DNA from 3 places in the Janthinobacterium woesei genome. Region 1 is predicted to be linked to each of the others. Evidence: predicted binding sites of a transcription regulator. Region 1 holds the regulator's gene; each other region holds the start of a gene.

Region 1 (10,404 bases):
CAGGAGCAGCGACTTGGCCGCATTCATGGTTTCCACGTTGGTCTGGTAGGAACGGGAGGCCGACAGCATGTTGACCATTTCGTCGACCGTATTCACGTTGGGCATGGTGACGTAGCCCTTCTCGTCGGCCAGCGGGTTCTTCGGGTCGTACACCAGCTTCATCGGCGACGGGTCTTCGATCACCTTCTGCACCTTGACGGCCGTGGCGCCGTTGCCCATGGGAACGGCCTCGAAGACCACCTGCTTGGCGCGGTAGGCTTCGCCACTGGCACTGGTGGCGCTGTCGGCATTGGCCAGGTTGCTCGCCACCGCGTTCAGGCGCTGCGCCTGGGCGCTCATGGCCGAACCGGAGACATTGAAGATATTAAATAGCGACATGATTATTGTCCTCCCTGGATGGCCGTCAGCATGCCCTTGATCTGTGAATTGAGGAACGTCACGGCTGCTTCGTAGCGGATGGCATTGTCGGCAAACGCATTGCGCTCCAGGTCCATGTCGACCGTATTGCCATCGACAGCGCCCTGGGCCGGCGCGCGGTACAGCAGCGGCGTGCCATCGGGCAACGTTGCCACCTTGCCGCCTGCCGCTGCGCCGACGCTGGCAGCCGTGCCCTTGCCAGCCAGATGCTGGGGCGCCGTGCCCTTCAGGGCCGGCGGCGTGCCATCGTTGCGCGCCAGCGCGCCCTTCAGGGCACTGGCGAAATCGACATCGCGCGCCTTGTAATTGGGCGTATCGGCATTGGCGATATTCGAGGCGAGCAATTCCTGGCGCGTCGAGCGCAAGCTCAGCGCCGTCTCGTTGAAGCGCATGTAATCGTCGAGTTTCCCTATCATGTCAGGCTCCGGAAAGATCTGCCACTGGCGCCTGAGATGGCGGAAGGATGGCGGTATAGTGATGACAGGAAACATAGTACGGTGCCAGCTGGCAAGACCATCGCAGGATCAGACTGCACTTTTACCCCTTAATCGGCGCTTCGAACGGGGCGGCGCGCACTATCATGGCAGTATTCCAGAGGCCTATCACCATGAAAACACCGCTTGCTTTCCTTCTCGCTCTTGCCGCCGCACTGAGCACCGCTGCGCCGCTGGCGCAGGCGCAAAGTGCCGGGCGCCAGACGCCGGAAGCGTTGCGCAACAGCGTGGAGCAATTCCTGCAAGTGCAAAGCAATGGCTTGCCGGGCAAGGTCAGCATCACGGTTGGCGCCGTCGATCCGCGCCTGAACCTGGCCGCCTGTCCTGCGCCGCAAGCATTCATGGCCCCCGGCGCCCGTGCCTGGGGCAAGACCACCGTGGGCGTGCGCTGCACGGCGCCAGCCAACTGGACCATCTATCTGCAAGCAAACGTGGCCGTCGTCGGCGACTACGTGGCCAGCGCCGTGCCGCTGGCGCAAGGACAAGCCATCGACGCCAGCCAGCTGGTGACGCTGCAGGGCGACCTGGCGGCATTGCCGGCAGGCATCGCCACCGACATGGCCCAGGTAGTGGGCGCCAGCACGAATATTTCATTGCCACCGGGCACGCCGATGCGCCTCGATACGCTGCGCCGCAAGCCGGTGGTGATGCAAGGCCAGCTGGTACGTGTCGTTTCCAATGGCAACGGTTTCCAGGTGGCATCAGAAGGACGCGCCATCGGCAGCGCCGGCGACGGCCAGGTAGTACAGGTACGCACGCAGAGCGGCCAGCAGATCAGCGGCGTGGCGCGGGCGGGCGGCATGGTGGAGGTGGCTTTTTAAACACGGATGGATAGCGATATTGTGGTCTGGCGCACTAAAGTTTCGGCGAAAGGTGCCGATAATGACACATATCCCGGAGTTTTTTGACTTCGACCAGACGAGGATCACGCTGTGAAAATTACCGACAACACGATTAAAAGCAATCCCGGCCTGCCGGTAGCGCCGGCCAATACCTCCGGCGCCCGCAATACCGAGAAAGCCCAGGCAACACCGACGACGTCGGACAATGTACGCCTGTCGCCGCAAGGACAGGCATTAGCGGCCAGTGCAACTGCCGGCAGCGGCGCCGTGTTCGACACGAAAAAGGTCGAACGCATCAAGCTGGCGATCGCCGACGGCCAGTTTCAGGTCAACTCTGAAAAAGTAGCGGACGGTCTCTTGGATACAGTCAAGGACTTGCTGCACTCACGAAATAGATAGGTTCCCCCATGCAATCAGTGACTCCGTTTTCCAGCCTGCGCGACGAGCAACAGCTCATGACCACATTGCTGGCATTGATGAAAGAAGAACAGCGGCATCTGGTTGCCGCTGACATCGATGCAATCACGGAACTCACCGTGCGCAAGACGGCACTCGTAGGACAATTGAGCCAGCTGGCGGCGCAACGCCACCAGGCCCTGGCGGCAGCGGGCTTCACGGCCGCCGAAGCAGGCATGGAAGACTGGCTGGCCGGCGCCGGCGCAGCCGAAGCGGCGCCCCTGTGGCAAGCCCTGCTGGCCACCACGCGCGAAGCGAAAGAGCAAAACCGCCTGAACAGCCTGCTCGTCAACAAGCACATGCTGCACACGCAAGGCGCCCTCAATGCCATGCGCCCCACGGCCCAGAGCGGCAACTTCTACGGCCCCAGCGGCCAGGCAACAACAAATACGACGAACCGGCGCGTGGTCATCGGCTGATCCCCTCGGCGTCGACAGTCATCTCACGCCAGCGCAGGAAACAGCAGCGGCAGGCACAGCAGTAAGCCATTGTTGCAAGCATGCCGCCAGACAGGTGGCCCACCGCATGGGGCGCGCTGCCATGCGCGCCCGCAACGCGGCCAGGTTGAACGCCAGCCGTGGCAGCGGCAAGATAATCGCTTTCAGCATCCGTGCATCGCTCCTCATGGCATGGCCTGCAGCACATGGGCAGGCGCGACGCCATCATAGCCCGGCAGCATGGTGCCAAATTACGCCAAATTACGCCAATTGTTGCAAGCCATGCACTGGCACAGGCACAAGCCAGCGTGTGCGCAGCCGCAAGGCCGGCCGCTCCACCAGCCAGTACAGCGCTGCTGCCGCCAGCAGGGCTGCGCCGTTGTAGGCGCAAAACGCCAGCACGGCCGATGTACCGAGCCAGTCGCCGAGATACGCATCGAGCGCGTGATACACCTGCTTGTGCGTCAGGTACAGGCTGAACGCCAGCGTGGCCAGGGTTGCGGCACCGGGCAGGCGCCAGCGGCCGGGCCAGGTGCGTTCGCTGATGCAGCCAGCCACCAGGCACGCCAGGCTGCACGACAGCAGGGGATAACCGAAGACGATGGCGGCATAGCCGGGCACGCCGCGCAGCAGCCACATGGCCGCCGCCAAGCCAACCGCCCCCAGGCCAAGCAACATGGGGCCGCGCACCATCAGCCATGTCCACCATGCGGGACGAAAACCGCGCGTGACGGCCAGCATGACGCCCATCAACAATCCATCGAGGCGGGTCGGGCTGGGCATATAGACCAGTGCGATGAAGCGTTCGACATATGCCCCCTGCCCCGCCAGAGGCGCCAGTTCCTGCCGCCACAGCCAGGCCCGCAGCAGCATGCCAGCAAGCAATATCCCCAGCGCCACGGCCACCGTCTTGCCCGCTGCGGGCCGGCGCGCCAGCCACCACGCGACAGGTGGCAGCAGCAAATAAAAATGCTCTTCCACGCACAGCGACCAGGCGTGCGAGAAGGCACGCGCATCCATGCTTGCGGGAAACAGGTTCACGCTAAAAGTGAGAAATTGCCACAGCGGCCGCATGACGGCCGCCTCGCCGGACGCGGGCAGCAACACATACAGCGCCAGCACGGCCAGATAGGCGGGCAGGATGCGCAGGCTGCGACGCAACATGAATTGCCGCCACCACGGCCACCACGCGGACGGCGCACCAGCGGCCCACGGGCGCAGCAATTGCCAGCCGATCAGGTAGCCGCTGAGGACGAAAAACAGGTCCACGCCCATCCAGCCGTAAGCCACGATGGGGCCGGGCAAACGCACGCCATAGCTTTCCAGGTGGTACAGCATGATCCAGACGATGGCCAGCGCACGCAGCAAGTCGAGGCCGGGCAGGCGCGATGCGTACGGGACAGGAAGCACCATGCGCACCGGCGGCAGGCCTTAGCCGCCGGCCTTCTTCGGCTGGTGGCCCAGCTTGAGCAGCGCGGCCAGGATGGCATCGACATGCTCGCCCTGCACTTCGATCACGCCATCCTTGACGGTGCCGCCCGAGCCGCACTGGGTGCGCAGCTGCTTGCCCAGCAGGGCCAGGGCGATGGCGTCCAGCGGCAAGCCCTTGACCACGGTGACGCTCTTGCCGCCACGGCCCTTGGTCTGGCGCGACACGCGCACCACGCCGTCGCCAGCAGGCGCCGCCTTCGCTGTCGCCTTGCAGGCGCACTGCGCCAGCGGCTGGCGGCAAGCGGGGCACATGCGGCCCGTTTCGGTGGAATACACAAGACCGCCCTGGGAACTGCTTTTCATGATGGAGAGATAAAAGAATGGACAGGCCGCGATTGTACCAAGCGGCGGCGTTCAGTTGGCAGGCGCTACAGGGGGCGCGGTCGGCACTTCCGTCACCGTTTCCGGGATGCCCGACAGGATCGTTACGGCGACCCTGCGGTTGCGCGCGCGCCCTTCCGGCGTGGCGTTCGGCGCCACGGGGATGTTGTCGGCGTGGCCCACGGCCGTCAGGCGCGACGCCTGCACGCCGCTGGCAATGAACAGGCGCACCACGGCGCTGGCGCGCGCGGCCGACAATTCCCAGTTCGAGGCAAAGCTGGAATTGCTGATCGGCGAGATATCCGTATGCCCTTCCACCTGTACGGCGTGCGTGTCGTCCTTGAGCAGCACCGCCACGGCGCGCAGGGCCTGGTCTGATTCCGCCGTCAGGCGCGCCGCGCCCGGGTCGAACAGCACGCTGGCGTTGATTTCCACGCTCACGCCGCGGCTCGTCTGCGTGACCCGCACTTTGCCTTCCTTGACCAGCGGCGCCAGCGTGGACGTGAGGTCCTGCGCCAGGCGCGTCATGTGTTCGCGCTCGCGGCGCAGGGCTTCCGTGCGGCGTTTCAGGGCCGGGTTCGGCAGCGCGATGGCCTGCGGCGCTTCCATGATGATGGGCGGCGCGCCCTTGTCCAGGCTGAAGGCCTGGCCGATGGCGTTCTGGAAGACGCGGTATTTTCCTTCGTTGACTTGCGAAATCGCATACATGACGACAAAAAAGGCGAACAGCAGGGTGATGAAGTCGGCGTAGGAAATCAGCCAGCGGTCCTGGTTGTCCGGCTCTTCGTCATACTTCCTGCGTGCGCGCCGCATCATGCTCAGTACTCGTGCAGCAGGCTGGCCACGCGCTCTTCGATGATGCGCGTATGGTCGCCGGTGGCGATGTCGTACAGCACGGCGGCCGTGATTTCATACTGCAGCACGCGGCGCGTGACGATGGCCTTGAGTTTATTTGCCACCGGCAGGAACAGCAGATTGGCCAGGCCCACGCCATAGATGGTCGAGACAAAGGCGACGGCGATGCCGCTGCCTAGCTTACTTGGGTCGGTGAGGTTTTCCATCACATGGATCAGGCCCAGTACGGCGCCCAGGATGCCGATGGTGGGCGAATAGCCGGCGGCGGACTCCCACACCTTGACGGCCTGGCGCTCGGCCATTTCGTAGGCGGAGATTTCCACGTCGAGCAATTGGCGCAGCTTGTCGGGCGCGATGCCGTCGACGATCATGCGCAAGCCCTTGGCGTTGAAACGGTCGGCCGTGTTTTCCATCAGGCGTTCGAGCGCCAGCGGACCGTCGCGGCGCGCCGTCAGGCTCCACTGGCCGATGTCGCGTGCCAGCGCGGCGCGCGCATCAAACGGCGGCAAAAACACCCAGCGCAGCATTTCCAGGCCGCGCACGAAGGTGCGCAGCCGCGTTTGCAGCAGCACGGCGCCGAAGGTGCCGACGATGACGATGGCAAAGGCGGCCGGCTGCAGCAGCGAGGCCATCTTGCCGCCTTCCAGTGCCTGGCCGACCAAGAGGCCCGCCAGCGCCAGCGCCAGCCCGATTACGCTGGACCAGTCCACGCCTGCTCCCTCAAGGTTGCGCGCAGGCGCGCGACGGCCTGGGTATGCAGCTGCGAGATGCGCGATTCGGACACGCCCATCACTGCGCCGATCTCCTTCAGGTTCAGCTCTTCTTCGTAATACAGGCCCATGAGTATTTTCTCGCGTGGCGGCAGCGCGTCGATGGCATCGATCACGGATTGCCGGAAATCGGTATCGAGCAGGGAACGTAATGGGTCGCTGTCTTCGTCCACGCAATGGCGGTCGAGGAAGCTGTCATTGCCGTCAGGGTCATGAAAATCTTCGTAGTACACCAATTGGTGGCCGCCGCCGTCGCCCAGCATTTCCTGGTAGTCATGCAGCGACATTTTCAGCAGCTTGGCCACTTCCGACTCCGTCGGCGGATGGCCCAGGCGCTGCTGCAGGGTACTCATCGCCTCTTCGATCTTGCGCATGTTCTGGCGCATGCTGCGCGGCAGCCAGTCGCTGGTGCGCAATTCATCGAGCATGGCGCCGCGGATGCGCAGCACGGCATACGTCTCGAACTGCGCGCCATGCGTTTCTTCATAGCGGCTGATGGCGTCCAGCAGGCCGATCATGCCGGCCTGGATCAGGTCATCGACCTCGACCGAAGGCGGCAATTTCGCCTTCATGTGGTGCGCCAGACGCTTCACCAGCGGAATATGCTCCGTCAGCAAATAGTCCTTGTTCGATTTCCCTTTGACCGTGTACATAGGCTGCTTATTATTGTAGATGCTTATCGGGTGCTACGAATGGATTCAGGCGCTGAAATGGTGTGCACTCCCCGTCTGGCACAAGGTCGAACCGAGCACCGGCGCCGCCGAACGCACCAGCCGCTCGGCCAGTGCGCGAAAGGCCACCGATGCCCCCGCCAGCGGAAAGGCATCGACCACGCTGCGGCCCAGCCGCGCCGCGCGGTGCAAATACTCGTCGGCAGGCACCGACCCCATCGAAGTCAGTTTCACGGCCAGGTAACGGCTCGCCGCCTGCGCCATATTATCGTATACCACTTTTGCCTCGGATTCGGAAGCGCCGGTGACAAGAATGCCAAACGGACGCCGTCCCAATTCCTGGCTCAGGCGCTTGACCAGGCAGTAGGCCGCCTTGATCGAGGTGGCGCTGGTCGACACCTGCACCACGATGTCGGACGAGGCCATCAGCGGTACGGGGAAGCAGTCGCCCTGCTGCGCCACCACGCCGTCGACCAGCACGATGCCGCTCTGGCGCGCCATCACCTCGAAGGTCTTGCCCAGGCGGCGCGTGTCGTCATCGCCCGCATAGTCCGCGCTATCCATCAGATGGTTGCGCGCGCCCACGCCCAGGTAGGCCACGCCAAAGCCCTGCGGCACCTGGTGGATCACCTGGTTCAGGCCGCACTGCTGGCGCGCCACGTCGAGCAGGCTGGCGCCGTGCGCCAATCCCAGGCGCGAGGCCACGCCATCGCTGCCGCCGCTGGCGTCCACCAGCAGCACTTCATTGCCGCCATACGCCAGCGAGGCGCCCAGGTTCACCAGCATGGCGCCCTTGTCGTCCTGCGGCGTGGCCGACAAGAACGTCATCACGCGCGGCTGCGGGCCGGCCAGCATGCGGCGCAGGCCTTCGGCCTGGTCGAAATCGAAATTAGCCAAGGTGCACCCCGCGCGCTTCATTGTTGCGGGCAGCCGCCTGCGCCATCAGCAGCGGCAGTTCGGCGTCCGAAAACTGCGTCGCCGCCGTATCGCGCTTGAGCTTGAAGGCGCGGTCGATCAGGTAGCCGCGGTCGGCCAGGTGCAGGTCTTCCGGCACGCGCTGGCCGTTCGACACATAAAACAGGTTCAGCTTCTGGCGGATCACCACGTCGAGCACATTGCCGATCGAGGCCGCTTCATCGAGCTTGGTCATGATGCAGCCGGCCAGGCCGCTGCCCTGGTAGGCGCGCACCACTTCGTTCAAGGTTTCCTGCGTTGCCGTCGAGTTCAGGCACAGCAGGCGTTTCACCTCGGCGCCGGCGCCCGACAGCATGGCCACCTGCTGCGTCACCATCTGGTCGCGCTGGCTCACGCCCACCGTATCGATCAGCACCGTGTGCTTGTTCTTGAGTTCCCTGAGGGCGATGCGCAAGTCCGCTTCATCCTTCACCGAATGCACCATCACGCCGAGGATCTTGCCGTAGATGCGCAGTTGTTCGTGCGCGCCGATACGGTAGGCGTCGGTGGTGATCAGGGCCAGTTTTTCCGGGCCGTGGCGCATCACGCAGCGCGCCGCCAGCTTGGCCGTGCTGGTGGTCTTGCCCACGCCGGTAGGTCCCACCAGCGCAAACACGCCGCCCTGCTCCAGCATGGCGTCTTCATTGGCCACAGCATTCAGGTTACGGCTGAGGACGGTCTTGATCCAGCGCATGCTTTGTGCGCCGTCCAGGCCGGCCGGCAGCTTGTCGATCAGGTAGCGTGCCAGGCTGGCCGAAAAACCGGCGGCCAGCATTTCGCGCAGCACCACGGTTTTTTGCGGCTCGCGCTGCTGCGTCGAACCCCACGAGATTTCCGCCAGCTGGGTTTCCATCATGCCGCGCATGGCGCGGATTTCATTCATCATGCCGCTCATCTCGGCGGCGGCGTTGTCCTTCACATGCGCCAGCGCGCTGGCCATCATCTGCTGCATGCGGGCCATGTCCACTGGCTCGCCAGCTGCCTGGCGCGGCGCGGCAGGACGGGGCGCAGCCGGGCGCTGGGCCGGGGCGGCCGGACGCTGCGGCGTGGCGAACTGGGTCTGCAACTGCGGGCGCGGCTGCGCCATTTCGGAGGCGGCCGGCGGTGAAGCCAGCGAGGCGGCATCGTCATTGGCCAGCGCGAGGATTTCCACCACGCCATCGGCCTGGCGGTTCGACAGGATCACGGCATCGGGGCCCAGCGCTTCGCGCACCTTGCGCAGCGCATCGCGCGACGAGGCACCGGTAAATTTTTTCACATTCATGGCCGGCCTCCCGAGGCGGGTTGGGCGCTGTATTGGCTGAACTGTGTGACCATCATCGACTCCTGTTGCTTGAGTGCTGTCTTCCACATGAGACACAGATCACTCGGACAGTTTCCATTATTAGCGATGCACTAAGGAAACGATCGAAGGAACAGGACGGGAAAGTACCCGTTATTCAGTTTTGCCGTGAGGAAATTGATGTTTTTAGCCCTAAAACAAAGGCTGGGGTCAGATCCCGATGCTAATCAAGGCAACTATTGCGCGCCCACCAGGCTGGTGACGCGAATCGTCTTGGTTTCCGGCACTTCCGCATGCGACAGCACTTTCAATTGCGGCAAGGCGCGGCGCAGGAAACGCGACAGCAGGGCCCGCAGCGGCGCCGGCACCAGCAGCACCGGCGTCAAGCCCAGCGCTTCCTGTTGCTGGGCAGCCAGCCCCGCCTGGTGCGCGATGGTGTCGGCCAGGCCAGGCTCGATGCCTGCGCCATCGCCGCCATTGCCCATGGCTTGCATCAGCAGGCGCTCCAGGCGGCTGTCGAGCGTCATCACGGACAGCTCGGCCGCGCCGGGGAACAGTTGCTGCACGATGGCGCGGCCCAGGGCCACGCGCACCAACGCCGTCAGGTCGTTCGCGTCTTGCGTCTGCACCGTATGCTCAGCCAAGGTTTCGATGATGCTGCGCATGTCGCGGATGTGCACGCCCTCCATCAGCAGGTTCTGCAGCACTTTTTGCAGCGTCGACAGCGACAGCATCTTCGGCACCAAGTCTTCCACCAGGCGCGGCGACTCCTTGCCCAGGTGGTCGAGTAGCGACTGCACTTCGGCGCGGCCCAGCAGTTCGGAGGCATGCGAGGTAATCAGGTGGTTCAAGTGCGTGGCCACAACGGTGCCCGCGTCAACTACCGTGTAGCCCATCGATTGCGCCTGGTCGCGCAAGGTCGCCTCGATCCAGGTGGCCGGCAAGCCGAACGCCGGGTCGGTGGTGGCCACGCCGGGCAAGTGGCCGCTGGCCATGCCGGGGTTGATCGCCAGGAACTGGCCATTGAACGCTTCGCCAACCCCCACTTCCACGCCCTTCAGGGTGATGCGGTAGGCCGACGGCTTCAATTCCAGGTTGTCGCGGATATGCACGGGCGGCGCCAGAAAGCCCACTTCCTGGGCGAATTTCTTGCGGATGCCTTTGATGCGCTTGAGCAATTCGCCGCCCTGCGTCTTGTCGACCAGCGGGATCAAGCGGTAGCCCACTTCCAGGCCCAGGGTGTCGACCGGCATGATGTCTTGCCAACTGGCTTCTTCCTGCTCGGGCGCGACAGTCGCTTGCGGCGCGTCGGCTGGCTTTTCGGCCGCCTCCTGCGCCTGCGCCCGCTTCTTGCTGATCAGATAGGCACAGCCGGCCAGCATGGACGCCAGCAAGATGAAGACCATGTTCGGCA
Region 2 (10,404 bases), on a different contig from region 1:
CCACCTGAGCGACACGAACGGCCCGAAAGGCGGCGCAGACGATATCCGCTGCGTCATGGAAGCACGCGTTGCCGGCTATCAACCGATTGCTGTCACCGAACAGAATGCCACCGTGCACCAAGCCGTTGCCGGCGCCACCGACAAGTTAAAACGCGCCATCGATAGCGCCCTGGGCCGCCTGCAAGACAGCAAGCGCCACGCCACCGGCAAGAATGCCGTGCTCGATACGACGCAAGCGGAAGAAGCCGCCGAATAATTTCTCCATCGACAGCAGTCACCAGAGACCAAGGCAGCCGTTCAAGGCTGCCTTTGCACATCCGGGGCCGCCTGCTGCAGCACATTCCCTGCGCGACAACTTTATTATTAAAATAGAAAATATTTCAACTGAATAACACGCCAATGAAATAATTGTCGTATTTCTCACAGAAAGTGACTTCCAGCAAGGCTTTGCCGTTACGGTCGAGTCAGCTTTACGCTATCATGAAGAGACCGGCGCGCTGCATGCGCGGCACGGGCTTTTTGAAAGTATGACTGTGGAACAGATCGGCAACTTCGGCGCTTCAGGCTGCAACATCGGCGATTTACAGCTATTTCGCGATGGCGCGGATAGCCAGACGACCGCCATGCTGGCGCCCTGCCCCGTCATGCGCCTCGAAGCGGGCGAAGCCATCACCGACACGCGCGGCGCCAGCCTGTACATCGTCCTGCGCGGCTCGCTGGCAGTGGCCGCCGACACCCACACGGGCATGGATGACGGCACCATCAGCAAGATCTTGCCCGGCGAAAGCGTGGGTGAACAATCGGTACTCGACGAAGCGAGCAACCTGGCCGCCATTTCCGCACTCGAAGAAACTGATTTACTGGTGATCGACGCCGCCATCGTCTGGGAATTGATCGAACAATCGAACGGCCTGGCGCGCAACCTGCTGCGGCTATTGTCCTTCCGCATCCGCGCCGCCAACGCCTTGCTGCGCCGACGCCAGAAACTGGGCGAATTCTACCGCCAGTTGTCGATGGTCGACAGCCTCACGGGCCTGTACAACCGCGCTTGGCTGACCGACTTGCTGCCCAACATGATCGTCACGGCCCACGGCAGCAGCGCGCCGCTGTCGCTGGTGATGATCGACCTCGACCATTTCAAGCGTTTCAACGACACCCATGGCCATCAGGCTGGCGACCAGGCCCTGCGCATCGCCGCGCAAGTGCTGGGCGCCGCCCTGCGGCCCACGGATTTTGCCGTGCGCTATGGCGGCGAGGAATTGATGGTGATTTTGCCCGACACCAATGAAAACGTGGCCCTGCGCGTGGCCGAACGCCTGTGTGTGCGCATGCAGCAAGCCATCATCTTCGCCGACATGCGCAGCGCGCTGCCACACATCACGGGCTCCTTCGGCGTGGCCAGCCTGGCCCAGGAGCAGGACGACCATGCATTGATCGCCGCAGCCGACGCGGCCTTATACCGCGCCAAGGCAGGCGGGCGCAATAGAGTAGCGCTATAAATCAGGCTGCCTTACTGTCGGCCGGCGTGGCGGCCTCATCCTTCTTGCTGCCGTGCGCGGCGACAAAATCCGCATAGCCCTTTTGCACCAGCGCATACGTCTTGTCGATATTGCTGGCGATATCGCCGCCCAGTACTTTCAAGCCGTCCAGGATGTCGCGCGCTTCCTTGAAGCCTTTTTCCATGCCGCCACTGATGGTGTCCATGAATTTCGCCAGGGCGGCATCCTCATCCTGGCCGGGATTCTGTTTCTTGTAGGCTTCAAAAAACCCCGTCGACAGCGCTACAATGCGGCTCGCCGTCGCTTCGGCGCTGTTGTCTTGCGAAGCCGCGTTCTCGATGGCATCGTCGCCATATTGGCCCTGCAGCGCTTCATTGATGCTGGTGATGGCCGATTTGTAGACCAGCGCCAGCGGATCGTTCTGCGCGCCGATCGACACATTCAGCGACGCCTGCATGATGGACGCGTTCAATTGTAGCCGTGCACGGGTATTGACGCTCATTTCAGTGCTGCTGGCGTCCTTCTGCTGGACTTTATCTTCCTTGCCGGCAGCACTGCTACTGACGGAACTCAGGGAAGCGGCGGAATTGCTGCCTGCGGTGATGGGAATTGACACGATAAGCCTCCTTGAACGGGCAATATATGCCACCATGCGAGTACCGCAACGATGACCACCCTCTCGTGTAGTATCGGCAGGTTTTCAGAAAACTGAAGCGGCGCCTTTTTTGCGGCCCAGATAACCATTAGCAACATTAAGCAACGACCATCAATGACTACCCAGACCTTTCTTTGGCACGACTACGAAACCTTTGGCATCCAGCCGCGCCGCGACCGTCCGGCCCAGTTCGCCGCTATCCGCACGGATGCCGAACTCAACGAGATCGGCGATCCCATCATGCTGTATTGCCAGCCTGCCAATGATTTCCTGCCCGATCCGCAGTCGTGCCTGATCACGGGCATCACGCCGCAGCAATGCCTGCAACTGGGCGTGCCCGAGCAGCAGTTCGCCGCCACCATCGAGGCGGCGTTCTCGGAGCCGGGCACCATCGGCGTGGGCTACAACACCATCCGCTTCGACGATGAAGTCACGCGTTTCCTGTTCTGGCGCAACCTGATCGATCCGTATGCGCGCGAATGGAAGAACCATTGCGGCCGCTGGGACATCCTCGACGTGGTGCGCATGACGCACGCGCTGCGCCCGGAAGGCATCGCCTGGCCCAAGCGCGACGATGGCCAGACCAGTTTCAAGCTGGAACACTTGAGCAAGGCCAATGGCCTGGCCCACGAAGCGGCGCATGATGCCTTGTCCGACGTGCGCGCCACCATCGCCCTGGCGCGCCTGATCAAGCAAAAACAGCCAAAACTGTTCGAATTCTGCCTGGCGCTGCACAAGAAGGACAAGGTCGCCAGCGAAATGGGCATGCACCTGGCAGCAGCCGAGCGCCAGCCTTTCCTGCACGTGTCGGGCATGTTCCCCGCCGAACGGGGCTGCCTGGGCATCGTCTGGCCGCTGGCCACGCATCCGGGCAACAAGAACGAGATTCTCGTCTGGGATTGTGAGTACGACCCGCGCGAACTGTTTGCCCTGGACGCCGACACCATCCGCACGCGCTTGTTCACGCGCAAGGATGCCATGCCCGAAGGCATGACGCGCCTGCCCGTGAAAAGCGTGCATCTGAACAAGTCGCCCATGCTGGTTAGCAACTTGAAGACCCTGTCGCCCGCCATGGCGGCGCAATGGGGTATCGATGTAGACGCCGCCCGCGCCAACGCCCGGCTGGCCGCCACGGCGCCGAACATGGACGCCATCTGGGCCGAAGTGTTCCAGCGCCCGGGCGCAAGTACTGCCGGCGCCGTGGACGTGGATGAAGATCTGTACAACGGCTTTGTCAGCAACGATGACCGCCGCCTGCTCGAATCCTTGCGCCGCGAGACGCCGGCCAAGCTGGCCGCCGCCCGCCCCTCGTTTGCCGACGAGCGCCTGCAGGAATTGCTGTTCCGCTACCGCGCCCGTAATTTCCCGCAAACCCTGAGCGAAGCGGAAAGCCTGCGCTGGGAACAGCACCGCGCCGCCCGCCTGTTCGACGGCGGCGGCGGCGCCCGCACCATCGAAATGCTGTTTACGGAGATCGACGTGCTGTCGGAATCGGTCGATGAGCGGGGAGAAGAAATTTTGGGCGAGTTGTACGATTACGCGGAAATCGTCGCGCCGCAGCGTGACTAAATGCAAAATGCCGGGCTAGCCCGGCATTTTGCATTGTTGATGGCGCTCTTAAGCCTTAAGCCGCGCGGTGTTGATTGATCGCATCGCGCGTTTCAATGGCCACGCGGCGCGCGGCGGCGGCGAAATCTTCGCCGTCCTGCGGCTTGGCGTAGATGATGGCGCGCGAAGAGCTGATCATCATGCCCATGCCGTTCGCCGTCTGGCCTGCGCCGACGGTGGCGGCAATGTCGCCACCCTGGGCGCCGATGCCGGGCACCAGCAGCGGCATGTCGCCGACGATGGCGCGCACTTGCGCCAGTTCTTCAGGGAAGGTGGCGCCGACGACGAGCGCGCACTGGCCATTCTTGTTCCACTTTTCAGCCACCAGGCGCGCCACGCGCTGGTACAGCGGCACGCCGTCCGTGTCGAGAAATTGCAGGTCGGAGCCGCCCGGGTTCGAGGTGCGGCACAGGATGATCACGCCGCGATCGGTCCACGCCAGGTAGGGGTCGAGCGAATCCTCGCCCATGTAGGGGTTGACGGTGACGGCGTCAGCGCCGTAGCGCTCGAACGCTTCGCGCGCGTATTGCGTGGCCGTGGCGCCGATATCGCCCCGTTTCGCGTCGAGGATCAGCGGGATGTGCGGATACTGCTCGCGCACGTAGCGGCAGATGTCTTCCAGCTGCTTTTCCGCACCTAGCGCGCCAAAATAGGCGATTTGCGGCTTGAAGGCGCAGGCCACGTCGGCCGTGGCGTCGATGATGCGCGTGCAAAAGGTGGTGATTCCATCGGGCGCATCGCGCAGTTCCGCCGGCATTTTCGCCAGGTCGGGGTCCAGTCCCACGCACAGCAGGGAATTATTGGCCGTCCACGCGGCGGATAATTTATTGATGAAATTCACGGCACACCTTCTCTATATTCAGTTGCAAACCCCGTATTGTAACGCGGCGCAGGGTTGCCACTGCAGTGAACCCCGGCGCCAGAGCGGCTTGGCGCGCTTATTAAACCGACATCGCGGGCTGTTTCAGGTATATTTGCCTCACCTCCCATTACGCACGGAACCTATCATGCAAATTACCAATCAAATCACCAAATGGCTGCGCCTGGCGCTGAGCGTCAGCGTCCTGGCCGGCATCCTGACGGGCTGCGGCTACAACGACTTCCAGACCAAGGACGAGGCGACCAAGGCCGCCTGGGGCGAAGTGGTCAACCAGTACCAGCGCCGCGCCGACCTGATCCCCAATCTGGTAAACACCGTCAAGGGCTATGCCACGCACGAGCGCGAAACGCTCGAAGCGGTGACCAAGGCGCGCTCTGCCGCCACCAGCTTCCAGATCACGCCCGAAGTGCTGAACGATCCGGCCGCGTTTGCCAAGTTCCAGCAAGTGCAGGGGCAATTGTCGTCGGCCCTGTCGCGCTTGATGGTAGTGGTCGAAAAATATCCGGATTTGAAGGCCGATACCAGCTTCCGCGACTTGCAGTCGCAGCTGGAAGGCACGGAAAACCGCATCACCGTGGCGCGCCAGCGTTACATTACTGCTGTGCAAGATTACAACGTCCATGCGCGCAGTTTCCCGAACAACATCACGGCCATGATCTTTGGCTACAAGGTCAAGCCATCATTCACGGTGGAGAATGAAAAAGCCATCTCGACCGCGCCAACCGTCGACTTCGGCAAATAAGATGAAAGCCTGGTCATCTCTGGCGGCGCTGGCAACGGCGCTGCTGCTGTGGACGATGCTCCCGGCCAGCGCGCAGGATCTGGTGGCAGTGCCGCCGCTGGCGGCGCGCGTGACGGACGACGCCGGCATGCTCGACGCCAAGCAAAAGGCGGCGCTGGAAGGCGTGCTGGCCGACTACGAAGCCAAGACGGGCAGCCAGATCGCCGTGCTGCTGGTCAAGAGCACGGCGCCCGAAGCGATCGAGCAATACAGCATCCGCGTGACGGATGCCTGGAAGCTGGGCCGCAAGGGCGTCGATGACGGCGTGCTGCTGATGGTGGCGAAAGACAATCCGCCGGCCTTGCGCCGGCTGCGCATCGAAGCGGGCCGTGGCGTGCAGGGCGTGCTGACGGACGCCCAGTCGAAACGCGTCCTGCAAGACGTGATTGCGCCGCATTTCAAGCAAAATGATTACTACGGCGGCCTGGTGGCCGGCGTGGGCGCGATTGCCACCTTGCTGAACCAGGAGCAATTCCCCGCCCCGGCGCAGCAAAAAGCGCCAGCGACGGTGGCAGCGGGTGGCCTGACCTTCTGGCTGCCGCTGCTGTTCTTCGGTTTTCTCATCGTGCTGACAGTATTGCGCTCGCGCGGCGGGCCTACGCGGCTGCAGCGCGGCAGCAACTGGACCAGCGGCGCCACGGGCGTGGTGCTGGGCAGCATATTGAGCCAGGCGCTGAATAACCGCGGTGGTGGCGGCTTCGGCGGCGGCGGCGGATTTGGCGGCGGCGGTGGTTTCGGTGGCGGCGGCGGCGGTTTTGACGGCGGCGGCGCCTCGGGAGATTGGTAATGACGAAACAACTATCGTTTGGACAGCGTTGCGGACGGGCATTGAAGCATTTGCGCGGCACGCCGGCGACGGCGCGCCATGCGTTTCCTGAACGCACCCTGAAAGGCATCGAGGCGGCCATCGCCGATGGCGAAAAGATGCACCAGGCGGAAGTGCGCCTGATCGTCGAAGCGGCCCTGACGCCTGGCATGGCGTACCAGGGCGTGAGCAACCGGGAGCGCGCGCGTGAACTGTTCGCCCAGTATGGCGTGTGGGATACGGAAGACAATGTTGGCGTGCTGATCTACATCAACCTGGCCGAGCACCAGGTCGATATCGTGGCCGACCGCAACGTGGGCCGGCGCGTGACGCCGGAGCAATGGCAAGGCGTATGCCGCACCATGACCGGGGGTTTCAAGGATGGCAATTACCACGACAGCACCCTGGAAGCCTTACAGCAGCTAAATACTTTGCTGCAAAGTCACTTTCCGTCCGATGGAACACGCGGCAACCAGTTGCCGAACGACGCTATCCTCCTTTGATTCCTGCCCGGGAGCCATCATGAAACTCGCCCATAAAACCGCCATCGTCACGGGCGCCACGCAAGGCATCGGCCTGGCCTGCGCCACCCGCCTGATCGCCGAAGGGGCGCAGGTGATGCTGGTCGACATCAAGGAAGAAGGCGCGCAGGCGGCCGCCGCACTGGGTCCCCAGGCGCGTTTTTTCTGCGCCGACGTCAGCCAGAAGGCCGATGTCGACGCCATGCTGAAGGAAACCCTGGCCCACTTCGGCCACATCGACATTCTCGTCAACAACGCGGGCGTCACGCATGCCGCCGATTTCCTCGATGTATGCGAGGACGATTTCGACCGCGTCATGCGCATCAACCTGAAATCGATGTTCCTGTGCGGCCAGGCCGTGGCGCGCGAGATGGTCAAGCGCAACAGCGGCTGCATCATCAACATGTCCAGCGTCAATGCGAAGCTGGCGATCCCGAACCAGGTGCCGTACGTGGTGTCGAAGGGCGCCATCAACCAGCTGACCAAGGTCATGGCCCTGAACCTGGCGCCCCACGGCGTGCGCGTGAACGGCATCGGCCCGGGCACCATCCTGACGGAACTGGCCAAGCAGGCAGTGTTGTCGAGCCCGCAAGCGCGCCACACCATCCTCTCGCGCACGCCGCTGGGCCGCTGCGGCGAACCGGAAGAAGTGGCCGGCATCGCCGCCTTTCTCGCCAGCGACGACGCCACCTACATGACGGGCCAGACCATCTATGTCGATGGCGGACGCATGGCGCTGAACTACACGGTGGCCGTGAAGGAATAAGGGTAGATGGCGCAGTTATATCAAAAAACGATAATGGATATCTGAAAAGACCATTAGACATATATCGTGCGACGCAGCATAATGCACCTGTCTCCACTATTCTCCTCCAAGAAAATAGTTTTAAGCCCGCTTTCATCAGCGGGCTTTTTTTTTGCTGCCCGCCCCTAAAGCATGGCCATTCCTGCCATGAAGAACACATTCCCGGCCACTATGCCTGCCGCAAAAAAATAGTGCGGCGTGTCATGGCCCCGTCATTTTCGCCCCCTATACTTGCTTCATCTGCTGTACAGGCAACCGATATGCCTGACTACAGACAGGTGTGCCGCCATGGCACACCACTCCCTTTCAGGACTGTGGCGCGCGCCGGCAAGGCGGGCGACATGGTTAGCACTGAGCAACGCTCAACTCTTGACCCATTTCATTTGGGTTTTTGGCCCGCGCCCCCGCGGGCTTTTTTTTGCCTGCAAGGCATGCCCTTGCGCAAAAACATGGCCGTCCAGCACGCGCATGATATTGTTGCTCCCTTTCCATCTCCCCTCACGCATCATGCCCGCACCACTGCTCCAACTCTGTTTTGCCGACCGTTACGAACGCCTGCGCTTGCGCACGGCACTGGTCCTGTACCTGCTGGTGATCCTGATCGGCGACATCCCCGGCATGCGCGCCGACGTGGGCCAATATGCCTCGGGCGGGGTGCTGCATTCCTTCGGCTATGGCGTGCTGGCGCTGATCCTGTTCAGCGGCATCGGCGGCAGCATGGCGCGCCGCGCCCTGCTGTCGGTGCTGATGGTGGCGGCCATGGGCGCACTGGACGAATTCATCCAGAGCTTTCTATCGTATCGCCACGGCTCGGTGCGCGACTGGCTGGTCGATATGGCGGCCGCGGCGGTGGTAGCGCTGCTGCTGACGCTCCTCTGGCCAAAAATGGCCGCTGCCGCCCTGGGCAAGAGTGCCCCCCTGCCCGAGGCCTGAGCTTGCCCATGCCGAGAGGGCACGCGCCGTGCGCCCGCCTATTGCGCCAGCTCGATCAACACGGCCGTGTACATCTGCAAGTTCAGCAACAGTTGCTTTTCCGTAATGAATTCATGCTCGGAATGTCCCGTGTAGACGCTGTGCGGCATGGCTGGGCCAAAGCTGACGGCGTTCGGGAACAAGCGCGAATTGGTGCCGCCGCCGATGGCCACCGGTTGCGGATCGGCCATGCCCGTGTAATGTTCGAAGACCGACAGCAAGGTGGGAATCTGCGGCGCCGCCGTCTGCAGCCACGGTTCGCCAATCTGCACCTGCAGCGCCGCCGGTATCTGGCGCCGCGCCTTCCAGCCGTCCACTGCGGCCGCCACTTGCTGCTGCAAGAGTTCGCTCGTCTTGCCTTGCGGGCGGCGCAGGTTGATATTGAGTTCCAGTGCGCTGCCATTTTGCTTGAGCACGGTCGGCGCCACCGTCATCGGCCCCATGAAGCCGTCGCGGTAGGCGATCTGGCCAAAGCGCTCGCCGTAGATGCCGGTGCCCACCAGTTCATTCAGGAACGACTGCATGTCGGCCGCCTGCGTGCCCTGCCATGGCTGCACGGCCAGGGCATCGGCCAGCATGCTGATGGCGTTGACGCCATCTTCCGGCTTTGACGAATGGGCCGATACCCCCAGCGCCGTCACCGTCAAGCGCTCACCGTCACGCGTGAACGTGTAGCGCATGCCCTTATGCTGATGCTGCTGCGCGCGGGCTCGGATGGCCGCTTCCAGCGTTGCCGGCGCGTGCTCGATGACGGCACTGGCGTCTTCCGGGATCTGGCTGGCGAAAAAGCCGCCCGTCAAATTCGCCAGCACGGGGCCACTCCCCACCGGCATGGCCGTGCGCGGCGGCAAGGCCAGCTTGATCGAACCGTAGCCCTTCTCGGCCGTCACCACCGGGTATTCCGCGTCGATGGTGATGTTTACCTGCGGCGGCGTGTGGGTCTTGAGAAATTGTTTCAACGGCTCCCAGTCCGACTCCTCGGCCATGTAGACGTAAAGCTCGATGCGCTTGCTGAGTGGCACCTTTTTATCCTGGATGGCTTTCATCGCGTACAGGGCCGTGGCGATGGGGCCCTTGTCATCTTCCGTGCCGCGCCCCAGCAGCTTGCCCGGTTCGCTGGTGCGGTCCAGCTCGAACGGCGAGCGGGCCCACTTGGCGGGATTGACCGGTTGCACGTCGCCATGCGTGATCACGCCCACGCGCTCCCTGCCAGTGCCCATGCCGATCACCAGCACGTGGCCATGATCGTGAAAGTCAAACCCCAGGCGCTGCGCCTCTTGCCCCAGGTAGTGCTTGAAACCCGCATGCTGGGGATTGTCGGCAAACGGCACGGCCGGGTCGGCCACCGTGTTGTAGCTGACCATTTTTGCCAGGCTGGCGATCAGCGGTTCGGGATAGGTGGCCAGCGCGTAGCGGGCCGTTTCCTGCGCCTGCACGCTGACGGGCGCGGCGTGAACGGAAAAAGCGAATGGGATCAGCAAGCTGAGCAGGGTCAGGCGGACAAGTTTCTTGGACATGATACGACGCAGGCAATAGGGAGACACACTCTAGCATTGCCTTGCCGGCTTTCCAATCAACATGAGTTTTTTACCGATCAGTACGCAAATTCCCGATTCGCCTTATGATGTGTCCAAGCCGTCTTCCCCGCCAAGGCTGACCCTGCTGCTATCAGGGGATAGACAAATCGTCCATTGTGATTTCCCACCACGTCCCGATATCGCTACTATGATTCCATTTTCCATACTCGACCTGGCCCCCATCGCCGAAGGCAGCGACGCCAGCCAGTCGTTCAAGAACACGCTGGACCTGGCGCAGCACGGCGAACGCTGGGGCTACAACCGTTACTGGCTGGCCGAACACCACGGCATGCCCGGCATC
Region 3 (10,404 bases), on a different contig from region 1:
TCGGCCAGTTCCCCCAGTTCCGCAACCAGGGTGGCGTCGTTATTATCTTCGGCGATGTCGGCGATGTCGGTGGCGGTGTCGGGAGGAAGTGCGGAGGAAGTCATGTCGTGCCTGGGTGTTGAAGTAAGCGAGGCCGATTATACCGTCGATAGCGGCTGGCGCTAGTGGTCCGGCTGGCTTCCCGTATATATCTTCAACCGGCGCGTGCCAGCCAGAGGCGAGTCCCAGCTCGATGCCATCGCGCATGGCCGCCATTTTCGGCATGACTATTGCGCCAGATCAGACGGGAATGGTGGCGCAATAGGCTCAGACCCCGCGCAGCTTCTATAGTGTGATGGTCCCCTTCGCGTCGAGCGAACATCACGCCCCCATGCGCACCCTGATACTCGGTTTTGCCGCCGGCGCCGCCTGGCTGCAGACGCAAGCCAGCTTGCCGCCGCACGCGGGCGCGGCGCTGCTGGCCATTGCTGGTGCGTCGCCAGTGGCGGCACTGCTGCTGCGCCGTCACGCGCACTGGCGCCTGGCTGTGACTATCGCTGCGGGCGTTGGACTGGGCTTTTTCTGGGCCGCCTGGCTGGCCCAGGCGGCCATGGCGCCGCAACTGGCGCTGGCCGACGAGGGGCAAGATATCACCGTCACCGGCACGGTGGCCAGCTTGCCGTACCGCTTCGAGCAGGGTGTGCGCTTCAATTTTGCCGTGGAGAGGGCCGTCGGAAGCAGGGTGCCTCCCCTGATCGCGCTGTCCTGGTACGCAGGCTTTCGCGATGAAGTGACGAGCGAGGTGGGCGACGTGCAGCCGGGCGAGCGCTGGCGCTTGACGGTGCGGCTGCAGCGTCCGCACGGCAACGCCAACCCGCGCGGTTTTGATTACGAGGTGTGGCTGCTGGAGCAGGGCGTGCGCGCCACCGGTTATGTGCGGCCGCAGCCGCGCGCGGATACGCCGAACGTGCGCCTGGCTGCCTTCGTGCCCGCTTTTGGCCATGCCGTGGAGGCCAGCCGCGCGGCGCTGCGGGCACGCATCGCGCGCAGCCTGGAAGGCAAACAGTACGCGGGCGTGATCGTGGCGCTGGTGGTGGGCGACCAGCGCGCCATTCCACAGTCGGACTGGCAAGTGTTCAACCGCACGGGCGTGAGTCACCTGATCTCGATATCGGGCCTGCACATCACCATGATCGCCGGATTGTTTGCGCTGGGCGCGGGCGCGCTGTGGCGGCGCTCGTTTTTCACGGGCTGGCAACTGCCCCTGCGGCTGCCGGCGCAGAAAGTGGCGGCGCTGGCCGGCGCGCTGGCGGCATTCTTGTACGTTCTGCTGGCCGGCTTTGGCGTGCCGGCGCAGCGCACTTTATATATGTTGCTGGTCGTGGCGCTGGCCCTGTGGCTTGGGCGCGTCACCAGCATAGGCCACGTGCTGTGCCTGGCGCTGGGCGTGGTGGTGCTGCTCGATCCGTGGGCCGTGCTATGGCCCGGTTTCTGGCTATCGTTCGGCGCCGTCGCCACCATTCTGTATGCCACGGCGGGACGCACGGTGGCGACGCTGCCGGCACAGGCCAGCCGCTGGCGCCATTTTCGCGCGGCCGTGGCGCTGGGTGCGCACACGCAGTATGTGGTAACGGTGGGGCTGGTGCCTTTGAGTATGCTGCTGTTTTCACAAGTCTCCTTGGTCAGCCCCGTGGCCAATGCGCTGGCCATTCCCGTCATCAGCCTGGTCGTCACGCCCTTGTCCCTGGCGGGCGGCTTGCTGCCCGCGCCCCTGTCCGACGCGCTGTTGCTGCTGGCGCATGCCATCGTGCAGATGCTGGCGCAAGTGCTGGAATGGCTGGGGGCGCGCCACTTCGCCGTGTGGACGGCGCCCGCGCCACCAATGTGGAGTTTTTGCTGGGCACTGTTTGGCACGGCATGGCTGTTGGCGCCACGCGGTTGGCCGCAGCGCTGGGCCGGCATGCTGGGCTGGCTGCCGCTGCTGACCGCCTTGCCGTCCAGCCCGCCACCGGGCAAGCTATGGGTGACGGCCTTTGATGTAGGACAAGGCATGGCCCTGCTGGTGGAAACGCACGGCCACCGTTTACTGTATGACACGGGTCCTGCCTACAGCGCGGATTCCGATGGCGCCAGCCGGGTCATCGTGCCCTACCTGCGTGCGCGTGGTATAGGCAAACTGGATGGCGTGATCATTTCACACAGCGATACCGACCACGCGGGCGGCGCCTTGTCCCTGCTGGAAAACGTGCAAGTGGGCTGGCTGGCCTCGTCGCTGTTCGACGGCCACCCGGCCATCGAGGTTCGGCGACAACAGCAGCGCCCGTATCTGCACTGCGTGGCCGGCCAGAGCTGGACCTGGGAAGGCGTGCACTTCGCCATGCTGCACCCGCTGCCCTCCAGCCACACGGACATTTCCTTGAAGCCGAACGCCCGCAGCTGTACGGTGAAAATCACTGCAGGAAACCATTCGATCTTGCTGGCCGGCGACATCGAAGCGGCCCAGGAAGCGCAACTGCTGGCGCGCTCGGCAGACGGTGAGTTGGCGGCCGACGTGCTGCTGGCGCCACATCACGGCAGCGGCACGTCTTCCACGCAGGCATTCTTGAATGCCGTCCAGCCGACGCTGGCAATTTTCCAGGTGGGGCACAGGAATCGTTACAAACACCCGAAAGCGCAGGTGTATGCGCGCTATGGGACGATGGGTATCACCCGGCTGCGCACGGATGTGGCGGGGGCGGTGGTGATGGAGTTTGGGGAGGAAATTGGGGTGGAACAATATCGTACCAATCATCGCCGGTACTGGCATGGCTTGTAGTTGTTTGGCGTTTGTTGCCTTGTCATTTAAGCATAGCATGCGATCACAACGCGCCATGGTTCAAACTATATCTGAACGGCGGGCCGTCCTTCGCTACCTGGCGCAAACGCCCTGCAATTGAGCCATCCGCCAAGCTTATTGCGCCCCTGCACCTCATGCGCGGATGGCTGACCGTTGTTGCCTTTTGAAAGCCGCGTTACATTGTGTGATATTTCTTTCCGTTAAATCTATTTATACTTCATGCTTTTCTTTGCAAATCTTTATGACAGGGATGGGCATGAACCAAGAAAACGTGCCTAAAGCGTTGAATCGAAGGCTGGGGATATTTTTCCCGAGAAGCATTAATTTTCATCGCTAAAAAGTGTAGATTTAATTGAAGGGTTTTTTATGTTTTTTGTGCTTGGTTTTGTTGTTGTAATTGGTGGATTTTGTACTATGTCGAAGCCTTTTCGGCTCTTGTTCCTGACTGTTTTTTGTTTAAGTTTGATTTATGGCTATAGCGTGTCCTACCATGTAAATGGGAGTGGGCCAGATGGCAATGAATTGAAGATGTTGTTGAATTTGTATAGTCTTAATATAGGATTGTTTGTGCTCGCCTGTTATCTTGGCTATCGTTTGAATTCGAGTAAATCGGTAGAAATGTACCAGCTACATCGTTTGGCTACGTTTAAATTTCTCATTAAATGGGGAGCGATTTACTTCATCTATAGTTTTATTGTTAAGATGATTATAAATAAAGTCATGGGTGATGATGATGCGGGATTTTTTGTGATGAAAGCCTTTGGTCTTTATTTTTTCGGGCTTTTCCTTATTCTTCTTTTCGCTATTCCATGGGTATTTCGGCGGCTGACGCAACGGCGATAACCCTTTCATCCGGTATCTCCAGCCCCCGCTGGCGCACATATTCGAGGAATAGCCTGGCCCCCTTGGCCATGCGCGAGGTGCCATACACGGCATGGATGCTGGGGTCCAGCTCTTTCGATGACGTCAGCCGGTATGCCGTGCAGACGCGCCGCAGTGTGCCAGCGGCCACGGCCGGTTCGGCCAGCCAGCTGGCCAGGCGCACGATGCCGGCGCCTTCCAGGGCCGCCTGGAAGGTGGCGATGCCGGAGGTGAAGCGGAAGCGCGGCTGCACCTGGTAGCGCACGTTGCGCGTCGCAGAGACGAAATGCCAGTCGCGCAGGATGCGCGGCGCCGAGTGCATGATGATGTCGTGGCCGGCCAGCTCTTCCGGTTCGTCCGGCGCGCCCATGCGCTCTATATAGTCGGGCGAAGCGTACATGTAGCGGCGGTAGTTCCACAGGGGGTAGCCGATCAGTTCGCTTGACTGGGGGAAGGCGCCGCGGATGGCGAAATCGAGCTTTTCCTGGATCGGGTCGATCGATTTGTCCGAGAAATGGATGTCTACCGACACGTTCGGGTAGTCGCGCGAGAATTGCGCCACCACTTTCGGCAAAAAGCCCAGCGAGAGGATTTCTGGCGCCGAGAGGCGCACCCAGCCTTGCGGCGAGTTGCTCAGCTCAGCCAGCTGGTCTTCCGCCTCGGCCTGCGTTTCCAGCAAATGCTTGGCCGAGGCGTAATAGGTTTCGCCGGCCGTCGTCAAGGTGAATTGCTTTTGCGTGCGCAAGATCAGCTCGGCGCCGATGGCCTCTTCCAGGAACTGGATGGCGCGCGTGACGGCCGACGGCGAGCGTCCCAGCATGCGCGCCGCGTGGATGAAGCTGCGCTTCTCGACGACGGTGCAGAACGCGCGGATTTCCCACATCAGTTTCATCGACATTGTGCAGCTCCCGGCAAAAGAAGCCAGTAGAGCGCAAGGGGCGCATTCCGTCAAGCGTTACGGCTGATTGCGTTTTCCGCAATTTGAAGTTGCATCCGAAAAAATACACGGCGCCTATACTGCCCCTGTTGCCACTCTTGCCGCCTATCATGCTGACCATCTCGCTGCTGTGTTTATTTGCCTTCTTTGCCGGCCTGATCGATGCCGCCGTGGGTGGGGGCGGGCTGATCCAGTTGCCGGCCCTGTTCAACCTGATGCCGAACATGGCGTCGACCTCCCTGCTGGGCACGAACAAGCTGGCGTCCGCCTGCGGCACCACGTTTGCCGCCCGCTCGTTCGTCGGCAAGGTGCATATTCCCTGGCTGCTGGTGCTGCCGGCCGTGGCCAGCGCCTTTGTCATGTCGTTTATTGGCGCCGCCGCCGTGTCGTATGTGCCGCAGCAGGTGGTGCGCCCCATGGTGCTGGTGTTGATCATCATCATGGCCATCTACACCTTCATCAAGAAGGATTTCGGCAGCACGCGCGAGCCGCGCCCGATCGGCCCGCGTGAACGCATCCTGGCCATCGTCATCGGCGGCGCCATCGGTTTCTATGACGGCCTGTTCGGCCCGGGTACGGGCAGCTTCTTGATTTTCCTGTTCATCCGCGTCTTTGGCTTCGACTTCATCCTCGCCTCGGCTTGCTCGAAACTGGTGAATGTCGCCACCAACGTGGCCGCGCTGGCCTTCTTCATTCCCGCCGGCCACGTGGTCTACGCCGTGGCCGCACCGATGGCTGTGTGCAATATCCTGGGCGCCCTGACGGGGACCTGGATCGCCGTGCGCCGTGGCGCCGCCTTCGTGCGCATCCTGTTCCTGGTGCTGCTGGTGCTGCTGATCGTGAAGTTGTCCTACGACATTTTCTTTAAATAAGTTCAAACAAGCATTCAAGCCTAAGCCATGAAAACCATCCAGGGTGTGCTGTGGGACAACGATGGCGTGCTGGTCAATACCGAGCAGCTGTTTTACGAAAGCAACCGCGACTTACTCTTGCCCTATGGCATAGACTTGACGTCCAAGCAATTTTTCGACTGGTTTCTCGACAATAACTATGGCGCCTGGCACTTGCTGCTGGGGCAGGGCCACGATATTGAGCTGGTCGACCGCCTGCGCGGCGAGCGCACCCGGCTGTTCAGCGAACGCCTGCGCCAGGCGGGCCAGCTGGCCATGCCCGGCATCAAGCAGGTGCTGGCGGCGCTGCGCCCGCATGTCGCCATGGGCGTCGTCACGAGTGCTTACGAGCAACATTTCCGGATCAGCCATGCTGCCACGGGCATGCTCGGGCATTTCGACTTCGTGCTGACGCGCGAAATGTATCTCGAAAGCAAGCCTGCGCCCGATGGCTATCAACTGGGCTTGCAGCGTTTGGGGCTGGCTGCTGCCCACTGCGTGGCCGTGGAAGACTCGCCGCGCGGCTTGCGCGCCGCCAACGCGGCAGGGCTGGAATGCATCATCTTGCGTAACCACATGAACCGCGGGCATGCATTTGACGACGCGTTTTGCGTGGTGGAATCGATTGCCGAGCTGGGCGAAGTGCTGGCGTCCTTCGTGCCTGGCTTGGCCGTGGCACAGGCACGGCGGCAATTAGAGGTCTCCCTCTGATTCGCCTTGCCGCCATGCCATTACAATTGCCTATCGCATTCACCGGCACCGCCCCACGATGACACTTCCGCAGCTGCACTTTGCCCACGCCAATAGTTACCCTGCCGGCACCTACCGCAAGCTGTTCGGCTTGCTGGGCCAGCACTATGATGTGCAGGCGCTCGACATGCACGCGCACGACCCCGCTTACCCCGTCAGTACGGGCTGGCCCGAACTGGTGCGCGAGTATATCGATGACCTGGACCGTCGCTACAACGCGCCCGTGATCCTGGTCGGCCATTCGCTGGGGGGCATGCTCAGTGTGATGGTGGCCAAGCAGCGGCCCGACCTGGTGCGCTGCGTGGTCTTGCTCGATTCGCCCGTGGTGGCGGGCTGGCGCGCCTTGCTGGTGCGCCTGGCGCGCAATACGGCGCTGGGCGAGCGTTTCTCTCCGTCACGCTTTTCGGTCAGGCGGCGCAAGCTGTGGCCCGATGCGCAGGCCGCGTACGCGCACTTCGCCGCCAAGGACATGTTCGCCATCTGGGCGCCGCAAGTCTTGCGCGACTATATCGACAGCGGCCTGGCGCCCCATCCGGATGGGGTGCAGCTGCGCTTTACGCGCGAAGTGGAAACGGATGTGTATCGCAGCTTGCCGCATCATATCGGCAGCCTCGTGCGGAAAGGCTTGCCCGTGCCGATCGGCTTTATTGGCGGTACGGCATCGGTGGAATGCCGCCAGGCGGGCTTGCAGGCCACGCGCAAGCTGGTCGGCCCGTTTTTCCGCCAGGTGCCGGGCGGTCATCTGTTTCCCATGGAAAACCCCGAGCTGACGGCGCAAGTGGTGCGCGAGATGATCACATCCTTGCTGGAAAAACACTAAGCAGGCGTCAAGGATTTTCAAGGGGCAAGGGCCAAAAGTGGCGGGTTTTCGCGTAAAATCCTGCCATTCGGGCGGCGCCTGCACCAGGCGTGCCACCCCCAGCCATTCCGATATTCTAGAAAGATGCCCCTGCGATGACGATTAAAAACGATAAATGGATACGCCGCATGGCGGAGCAAACGGGCATGATCGAGCCGTTCGAGCCGAACCAGGTACGTGCCGTTGATGGCCGTAAAGTCATTTCCTACGGTACTTCGTCGTATGGCTATGACATTCGCTGCGCCGACGAATTCAAGATTTTCACCAACATCAACAGCACCATCGTCGATCCGAAGAACTTCGATTCGAACTCGTTTGTCGACGTGAAAAGCGATGTCTGCATCATCCCGCCGAACTCGTTCGCGCTGGCGCGCACCATCGAATACTTCCGCATCCCCCGCAGCGTGCTGACGATTTGCCTGGGCAAGTCCACCTATGCCCGTTGCGGCATCATCGTCAACGTCACCCCGTTCGAACCGGAATGGGAGGGCTATGTGACGCTGGAATTTTCCAACACGACCCCGCTGCCGGCAAAGATCTACGCGGGCGAAGGCTGCGCGCAAGTGCTGTTCTTCGAGTCCGATGAAGAGTGCGAAACCTCGTACAAGGACCGTGACGGCAAGTACCAGGGTCAACGCGGCGTGACATTGCCAAAAGCATAGTTTCATCGAACAGGGCGGCGCCACGCCGCTTGGTCCGCTTTTCCCCCTCTTTACCTGCCTTTACATGCGCAGCACTACAGCCTCGCCTGTTCCTGCCGTTAACCTTGGTATTGAAACAGACAGGAGGCATCATGGTAGCGGCAATTGGTTCGGGCAGCGCGGTCAGCGCTGTGAGTAGCGCCAGTACGGGCAGCAGCGCGCAGATCGCGGCACTGCAAAAGCAGATCACGGCGGCGCAAAAGGAATTGACGGAGTCGCAGAAGGGCGAGCAGACGGAAACGTCGCAAAAGCTGCAGGAGCAGTTGGCGCAGCAAATCCAGGCCTTGCAGGCGCAGATTGCTCAATTGCAAGCGGCGGCCGCACAGAAAGCGGCACAGCAAAGTTCGCAGGCGGCCAGCAGCGCCGATACGGCGACCAGCCCGGCGAAATCGGCCTCGTCCACCCTGGGCAGCATTATCGATACGCAGGCCTAGCCAGGTCTGCAGCAGTACCCAAGCGCCAGGCTCGCCGTGAATGGACCTCCAAGCGGGTCAGCCTGGCGTTTTCACGGGTAGCAGCATGCTCACGCACAGTCCGCCACCGCTGCGCAAGCTGGCGGCAATGCTGCCGCCATGGGCGCCGATCACGTGCTGGGCGATGGCCAGGCCCAGGCCGTGGCCTTCGGTGTTGTGCTGGGTATTGCTGGCGCGGAAGAAAGGCGCGAAGATGCTGGCCAGGTCGGCGTAAGGCACGCCCGGGCCCCGGTCCTGCACGGCAATGCGTAGTTGCTTGCCGTCAGCTTGCAGCGCGATGTCCACCTGGACGCTGCCCGCATCCGGGCTGTGCTTGACGGCATTGCGCACGACGTTTTCCACCGCACGCGCGAGCAATTCGGGCTGGCCCGTAACGATGGCGTCCGCGCTGGCTGCATCGCCGGCCATATCGATGGCGACCTGGCGCGCGCCCGCTTCATAGCGGGCATCTGCCACGATGTCGTGCACCAGGTCGGCGATGCAGATGTCTTCGCTGTGCGGGTGCTGCGCACCTGCCTCCAGTCGCGAAAGGGTCAGCAGTTCGCCGATGAGTTTATCCATACGCTCGCTTTCGCGCTCGATGCGCTCCATCGAGGCGGCCATCTTGTCCGGCTGCTGGTGCGCCAGGCCGATGGCTGCCTGCAGGCGCGCCAATGGCGAGCGCAGCTCGTGCGAGACATCATGCAGCAAGCGCGTCTGGCTATCCATGAGATTACGCAAACGTCCTGTCATGCGGTCAAAGTCGCGCCCCAGGTCCGTCAATTCATCGCCGCGCTTGCTGCTGGCATGAAAGCGCGGCGCCAGGTTGCCGTTCGAGGCCGCTTCAAACGCTAGCCGCAGGTCGCGGATGGGGCGCGCAAAATACCAGGCCAGCAGGAAGGCAAACAGCAGGCTGGCGGCGATGGCGGCGGCGACGGGTATGAAGGTGCGGTAGGGGCTGTCCATGCGCGGGCCGGGCGGCATGCCGCCCATGTCGCGGGGCGGTCCACGGTCATCGCCGGCGCGGCGTGGCGGTGCGCCGGCCTCATCGGCACGGGGGCCGCCGCCCATGGCGCCTGGGCCGCGCAAGGTGACGGCGTTGAGGGTATCGCGTGCGGCGCCTGCCTCGGCATTGCGAAAGCGTACGGACGAGGGCAGGAACAGCAGGTAGCGCACGCCGTCGCTGCCGCGCGCTTCGCGCACCACGGCATGGGGCGGCTCCTGCGCCAGCAGCGCGCGCGCCTTGTTCAGCATGGCGGGATGGACCTGGCGGCCCATCAGTTCTTGCCCATGCGCATCGACGGCAAACACGCGCATGCGTTCCATCTTGCCGAGAAATTGCTGCAAGGCCTTGGCTCCACCTGCTTCCAGGGTGGCGCTGGCCGCTTCGATGGCCATCTGCGCGGGCGGGCTGGTATCGATATCGAGCGCCCGTTCTTGCTGTGCGGCCCGGTTTTTCAGCCAGAACGTGCCGCCGATGCCGATGGTGGCCGTAATTTGCGCCAGCATGATGCACAGGAAAAACTTCCAGAACAGACGGCCCACGCTTACTCCTTGATCAGCTGGTAGCCCAGGCGGTACACGGTTTGCAGGCAGGAACGGCCATCGGCCAGGCTGCCCAGCTTGCGGCGCAGGCTGCTCAAGTGCACGTCGATATTGCGGTCGAAACGGGCCATAGGCCGTCCCAGCCCCAGTTCGGACAGCTGATTCTTACTGACGGGCTTGCCTGCATGGCGCACCAGCACTTCCAGCAGATTGAATTCCGTACTCGTCAGCTCCAGATGCGTGCCAGCCCAGGAAGCGCGGCGCTGCTCGGGCCACATCGTCAACTGGCCTACGGCCAGTGGCGCCATGCCCGAGGTGTCGTGCGGCACGGTTTGCGAGCGGCGCAGGATGGCGCGGATGCGCGCCGTCAGCTCGCGCGGCGTGCACGGCTTGGTCACGTAATCGTCGGCGCCCAGTTCCAGGCCAACGATGCGGTCCGTGTCGTCGCCGCGCGCCGTCAGCATCAGGATCGGCAAGTTGCTGCCGGCGCGGATGCGGCGCAGCGTTTCCAGGCCATTCATGCGCGGCATCATGACGTCGAGGATGGCGATGGCATACATGCCCGTCAGCGCTTCGGCCGCGCCGCTTTCGCCC

The links. Region 1 encodes FliA, which starts transcription of late flagellar genes. Its sites were predicted from a motif close to CTAAAGTTTNNNNNNNNNNNGCCGNTA; they were not measured.
Region 2: a site for FliA is predicted at 2,187-2,213, ahead of ACQ4W6_RS05870 (DUF5610 domain-containing protein). Genes of this name have one in related genera too.
Region 3: a site for FliA is predicted at 7,849-7,875, ahead of ACQ4W6_RS11070 (FlxA-like family protein). Genes of this name have one in related genera too.

What each region holds. Positions count from the first base shown of each region.
Region 1 is NZ_JBNYXW010000006.1:18,244-28,647, reverse strand. It holds gene flgC (flagellar basal body rod protein FlgC) at 1-378, opposite strand, end outside; gene flgB (flagellar basal body rod protein FlgB) at 381-833, opposite strand; gene flgA (flagellar basal body P-ring formation chaperone FlgA) at 1,025-1,732, shown strand; gene flgM (flagellar biosynthesis anti-sigma factor FlgM) at 1,844-2,152, shown strand; gene ACQ4W6_RS07820 (flagella synthesis protein FlgN) at 2,161-2,628, shown strand; gene ACQ4W6_RS07815 (acyltransferase family protein) at 2,908-4,059, opposite strand; gene ACQ4W6_RS07810 (translation initiation factor Sui1) at 4,078-4,440, opposite strand; gene motD (flagellar motor protein MotD) at 4,492-5,271, opposite strand; gene ACQ4W6_RS07800 (flagellar motor protein) at 5,277-6,023, opposite strand; gene ACQ4W6_RS07795 (RNA polymerase sigma factor FliA) at 6,005-6,736, opposite strand; gene ACQ4W6_RS07790 (MinD/ParA family ATP-binding protein) at 6,782-7,651, opposite strand; gene flhF (flagellar biosynthesis GTPase FlhF) at 7,644-8,972, opposite strand; gene flhA (flagellar biosynthesis protein FlhA) at 9,227-10,404, opposite strand, start outside.
Region 2 is NZ_JBNYXW010000004.1:249,616-260,019, reverse strand. It holds gene ACQ4W6_RS05880 (HPF/RaiA family ribosome-associated protein) at 1-256, shown strand, start outside; gene ACQ4W6_RS05875 (diguanylate cyclase) at 534-1,499, shown strand; gene ACQ4W6_RS05870 (DUF5610 domain-containing protein) at 1,501-2,115, opposite strand; gene sbcB (exodeoxyribonuclease I) at 2,269-3,723, shown strand; gene pyrF (orotidine-5'-phosphate decarboxylase) at 3,779-4,603, opposite strand; gene ACQ4W6_RS05855 (LemA family protein) at 4,770-5,384, shown strand; gene ACQ4W6_RS05850 (TPM domain-containing protein) at 5,386-6,210, shown strand; gene ACQ4W6_RS05845 (TPM domain-containing protein) at 6,210-6,731, shown strand; gene ACQ4W6_RS05840 (SDR family NAD(P)-dependent oxidoreductase) at 6,751-7,515, shown strand; gene ACQ4W6_RS05835 (VanZ family protein) at 8,062-8,487, shown strand; gene ACQ4W6_RS05830 (dipeptidase) at 8,526-10,043, opposite strand; gene ACQ4W6_RS05825 (LLM class flavin-dependent oxidoreductase) at 10,252-10,404, shown strand, end outside.
Region 3 is NZ_JBNYXW010000008.1:153,931-164,334, reverse strand. It holds gene ACQ4W6_RS11110 (helicase-related protein) at 1-104, opposite strand, end outside; gene ACQ4W6_RS11105 (DNA internalization-related competence protein ComEC/Rec2) at 371-2,794, shown strand; gene ACQ4W6_RS11100 (hypothetical protein) at 3,182-3,658, shown strand; gene ACQ4W6_RS11095 (LysR family transcriptional regulator) at 3,618-4,574, opposite strand; gene ACQ4W6_RS11090 (sulfite exporter TauE/SafE family protein) at 4,724-5,485, shown strand; gene ACQ4W6_RS11085 (HAD family hydrolase) at 5,513-6,214, shown strand; gene ACQ4W6_RS11080 (alpha/beta fold hydrolase) at 6,273-7,073, shown strand; gene dcd (dCTP deaminase) at 7,208-7,774, shown strand; gene ACQ4W6_RS11070 (FlxA-like family protein) at 7,906-8,247, shown strand; gene ACQ4W6_RS11065 (sensor histidine kinase) at 8,305-9,810, opposite strand; gene ACQ4W6_RS11060 (response regulator transcription factor) at 9,813-10,404, opposite strand, start outside.